One region of the Ensifer sp. LBL genome, then DNA from elsewhere that is predicted to be linked to it. Evidence: riboswitches for the same ligand, from Rfam matches in the RefSeq annotation. Region 1 holds a riboswitch; the other holds the start of a gene.
The links. Region 1 has a riboswitch for S-adenosylmethionine ahead of metA (homoserine O-acetyltransferase MetA). Riboswitches for the same ligand answer to the same signal wherever they lie in the genome.

Region 1 (2,386 bases):
AGCTCGTCGGCAGCACCCTGGCGCACCCAGCGCCGGAGGCGCTTCAGCGCCACCTTGATGTTGCGCGTGCCGAGTTCGACCGTGTCGTCGTAGTCCTTGAACTCGCGCCGGTCCCAGACCTTGACGGCGCGGCGGTGGCGCGACTGATCCTGGCCGATCCGCACACCCTCGGGATTGTAGCCATGGGCGCCGAAGGGCGAGGTGCCGGCGGTGCCGATCCATTTCGAGCCGCCCTGGTGCCGGCCCTTTTGTTCCTGCAGCCGCTGGCGCAAGGTCTCCATCAGCTTATCGAAGCCACCGAGCGCCTCGACCAGGCGTTTTTCTTCCTCGCTCAGATGCTTCTCTGCGAGCTTGCGCAGCCAGTCCTCGGGGATGACGGCCTCTTCGCCCGCCTCCATCGGGTTGACGGCTTCAAGACCGGAAAAGCAATGCTGGAACACGCGGTCGAAGCGGTCGATATGGCGCTCGTCCTTCACCAGTGCCGTGCGCGCCAGATAGTAGAAGGCCTCGACGTCGAAGGTGGCGATGCCCGCCTCCATCCCCTCGATCAAGGACAGGAATTCCCGGAGCGTGACCGGGACCTTCGCCGCCTTGAGTTCGAGGAAGAAGGGAATGAACATCTGACCTCAGCTTTTCCCGGCGCCGATCTCCGCGACATCATACGGCGTCGTCTGGTACATCTCGTTGATCCAGTTGCCGAAGAAGAGATGCGCATGACTGCGCCAGCGGTTCTGCGGCGGCAGGGTCGAATCGTTGTGCGGGAAGTAGTCGTGCGGCATCTTGATCGGCACGCCCGCATCCACGTCGCGGAAGTATTCGTCCGACAGCGAGGTCGAATCATACTCCACGTGGTTGAACATGTAGAGCCGGTTGCCCTTCTTCTCGTGCACCAGGCAGACGCCCATCTCCTTCGATTCCATCAGGATTTCGAGGCTCGGCACCTTGTCGATGTCGGCGCGGCGGACCTCGGTCCAGCGCGAGACCGGGACGGCGAAATCGTCGGAGAAGCCGTTGAGGTAGACGGAGGAACGATTGAGGTTCTGGTGGCGGTAGACGCCGAAGGCCTTTTCCTTCAGCGCATACTTGGGCACGTCGTGGAAGTGATAGATCGCCGCCATTGCGCCCCAGCAGACGTTGAGCGTCGAATGCACGTTGGTCTCGGTCCAGTCGAGGATGCGCTTCAGCTCGTCCCAATAGGTGACGTCCTCGTATTCGAGCGTCTCGACCGGCGCGCCGGTGATGATAAAGCCGTCGAACTTGCGGCCCTGCACTTCTTCCCAGGTCTCGTAGAAGGAGAGCAGGTGATCTTCCGAGGTGTTCTTGGCCCGGTGAGCGCCGATGCGCACCAGCGACAATTCCACCTGCAGCGGCGAGGCGCCGATCAGGCGCGCCATCTGGATCTCCGTCTTGATCTTGTTCGGCATGAGGTTCAGGAGCCCGATCTGGAGCGGGCGGATATCCTGACGGATCGCCACGGTCTCGGTCATCACCCGCACGCCCTCATGCACGAGGGTTTCGAAGGCGGGCAGCGTATCGGGAATCTTGATGGGCATGGGCTTCCACTCGATCAATACAAAAAAACCGGCGGCGATTGATCGCGACCGGTCCTCGGAAATCCAACTTTCCTCGGCCCTTTAGCGACTTGTTTAACGTGGCTGCAAGCCGGCCGGCCAAATCACCACGAAGAATTTGATAGCGCGACAGGGGCGCGGGGGTCAAGGAAAACGATTCGGGCGGGGCGGAGACGGCCCCTCATCCCGCTGCCGCGACCTTCTCCCCGCTGGCGGGGAGAAGGGGCCTTGCCGCACCCGATCGTTCCACAAGTCAAGCTCAGCCGGTCGTTTGGCTTGGTAGCCGGGTTCGCTATCCGCACGTCTCGGCTTGGAGCCAGCCGTCGTCCGCGTCCCCTCTCCCCGCCTGCGGGGAGAGGGTTAGTCCTCGGGTTAAACCCGAGGAGAGGGGCTACTTTGCAGCAGGTGTAGTGCGTCCCGCATTCCATACCCGAGCCGGTTCCTCGCCTCATCGATACCCAGCCAGAAGAAACGAAAGCGGATCGGGTCACCGCCGCCAAAAGGCGTCATTTCCTGATGTATCCACGTCTGCTGCTGCTCTCCGGTAAGCGCGACGTGAAAAAAGTGTCGCCGATGACAGATTGTCCTGCCGTCTTTCGGGTAGTGGTAGTCCTGCGTGACGAGATGGGTGAGCGCCTCCGTCGGCGTCAGCCCGGTTTCCTCGACGAACTCTCGCAAGGCCGATGTCTGCGGGCTTTCGCCCGGCTCCATCGTGCCGCCGGGTACCTGCAGCGCGATGTCGGGGAAATCCGGCTCGTCGAAGACCAGCAGGCGGTCCTGCCAGGTGGCGTAGATCAGGACCTTGTGGGCATCTG
Region 2 (2,386 bases), on a different contig from region 1:
CATCGGGATCCGACTGTTCTTCGAGATAGTACGGCTCCACCGTAACTTCTATGTCGCGGGTCAAAGCGCGATACATGGGCATCACCTTGCTTCAGGTCTTTCAGGGTATTCTACAGCAAGATGGTTTCGTCAAGAATAACGGCAAGATTGTGCGATCCCACGATGGGACGGATGGTCGTGCTGACGGGATCGGGCGGGTGAAACCGGCTTGGCGCCTTGGCGCTGGGCCGCCGGAAACCATCTTGTGACGGCCGGCAAGGGGCGTCGGCCGCCGTTGGTCACGGCGGCCGCGTCTTCGTAAATCAGGCCTTCACGGCCTTCAGCGCGCGGGCGAAATCTTCCACCACGTCGTCGCTGTCCTCGATACCGGCCGAGAAGCGCACGGTGCCGGCTGACATGCCGAGTTCCGTACGGGCCTCGTCGGTCAGGTTCTTGTGCGTGGTCGTGGCCGGATGGGTGATCAGGCTCTTGCTGTCGCCGAGGTTGTTGGAGATGCGCACGATCTCCAGCGCATTCTGCAGCGCGAAGGCAGCGTCCTTGCCGCCCTTCAGTTCGAAGGCGACGAGCGTCGAGCCGCCGGTCATCTGCTTGGCGATGATGTCGGCCTGCGGGTGGTCCTTGCGGCCGGGATAGATGACCTTGGCGACCTGCGGCTGTTCCGCCAGGAAGTCGGCGACGCGGCGGGCCGTTTCCGTCTGCTGACGCACGCGCAGCGGCAGCGTCTCGATGCCCTTCAGCAGCGTCCAGGCGTTGAACGGCGACATCGCCGGGCCGGTGTGGCGGAAGTAGTCGTGCAGGTGCTCGTTGATCCATTCCTTGTCGGAAAGCACCACGCCGCCGAGGCAACGGCCCTGGCCGTCGATATGCTTGGTGGCGGAATAGACGACGATATGGGCGCCCAGTTCCAGCGGCTTCTGGAAGAGCGGTGTTGCAAAGACGTTGTCGACGACGACCTTGGCGCCGATCTGGTTGGCGAGCTTGGCGACGCCGGCAATGTCGATGACTTCAAGCGTCGGGTTGGTCGGGCTTTCGAGGAAGAAGACCTTGGTGTTCTTCTGGATCGCCTTTTCCCAGTTGGCGAGATCGCGCCCGTCAACCAGCGTGCACTCGATGCCGTATTTCGGCGCCAGCGTCTCAACCACCCAACGGCAGGAGCCGAAGAGCGCGCGGGCGGCGACGATATGATCGCCGGCCTTCAGCTGGCAGAGGATGGCGGCGGTGACCGCGGCCATGCCCGATGCGGTGGCGCGCGCGTCTTCAGCGCCTTCCAGCATGCACATGCGCTTTTCGAACATGTCGTTGGTCGGGCTGCCGTAGCGGGCGTAGATGAAACCTTCGGTCTCGCCCTTGAAGCGCGCCTCGGCGGCTTCCGAAGTCTCGTAGACGAAACCCTGGGTGAGGAAGATCGCTTCGGAGGTCTCGCCGTGCTGGGAGCGGGTCGTGCCGCCATGGACCAGTTGCGTTGCGGGGCGCCAGTTTTTGCTCATGTGACGATCACTTTCAAAAACAAAAAAACCGGCCGCGTGAAGGGCCGGTTTGACACCCGGCCTTTTTAGCTACTTGTTTAACGTGGCTGCAAGCCGACCGGCCAAATCACCACGGGATAAAGCTTCAATACTGCCAGGGTACGCTTGCGTCAATTCCCGGAGTTTGGTTTTGTCTCGCAACTGAAAAGAGGACTGCAATGGGCCGCGACACTGGGATTTTGGCCGATCGCGCGATCGCCGCGCTGTTCGAATCGGGACGCCTGAAGAGCGAGAAGCCGCTGGATGACGATCAGATCCAGCCGGCAAGCCTCGACCTGCGCCTCGGCGCCAAGGCTTTTCGCGTCCGCGCGAGCTTCATGCCGGGTCCGTCTCATCTCGTTGCCGACAAGCTCGACCGGCTGAAGCTGCACGTGGTCGACCTGACCGAGGGTGCGGTGCTGGAGACCGGCTGCGTCTACATCGTGCCGCTGATGGAAAGCCTGGCGCTGCCCAAGGGCATGTCGGCCTCGGCCAACCCGAAGAGCTCGACCGGCCGCCTCGACATCTTCACCCGCGTCATCACCGACCGCGCCCAGGAATTCGACAAGATCCCGGCCGGCTACAGCGGTCCGCTCTATCTCGAAATCAGCCCGCGCACCTTCCCGATCGTCGTGCGCCGCGGCTCGCGCCTGTCGCAGATCCGCTTCCGCATGGGCCAATCGATCCTGTCGGAACAGGAATTGCAGGCGTTGCATGATAGCGACGTGCTGGTGGCGAGCGACAGGCCGAACGTCAGCGGCGGCGGTATCGCGCTGTCGATCGATCTGAAGGGTACCAGGCCCGAAGGGCTGATCGGCTATCGCGGCAAGCACCACACGGCGGTTATCGACGTCGACAAGAAGGCGCAGCACGCGATCTTC

Region 2: linked by a shared signal. The riboswitch ahead of OKW20_RS04870 (O-succinylhomoserine sulfhydrylase) and the one ahead of metA (homoserine O-acetyltransferase MetA) in region 1 are both predicted to bind S-adenosylmethionine.

What each region holds. Positions count from the first base shown of each region.
Region 1 covers NZ_JBNDJY010000006.1:262,905-265,290, forward strand. The annotation lists gene OKW20_RS24320 (vWA domain-containing protein) at 1-620, opposite strand, end outside; gene metA (homoserine O-acetyltransferase MetA) at 627-1,553, opposite strand; SAM riboswitch at 1,615-1,692, opposite strand; gene OKW20_RS24330 (NUDIX hydrolase) at 1,944-2,386, opposite strand, start outside.
Region 2 covers NZ_JBNDJY010000001.1:995,056-997,441, reverse strand. The annotation lists gene apaG (Co2+/Mg2+ efflux protein ApaG) at 1-76, opposite strand, end outside; gene OKW20_RS04870 (O-succinylhomoserine sulfhydrylase) at 303-1,487, opposite strand; SAM riboswitch at 1,532-1,610, opposite strand; gene OKW20_RS04865 (2'-deoxycytidine 5'-triphosphate deaminase) at 1,685-2,386, shown strand, end outside.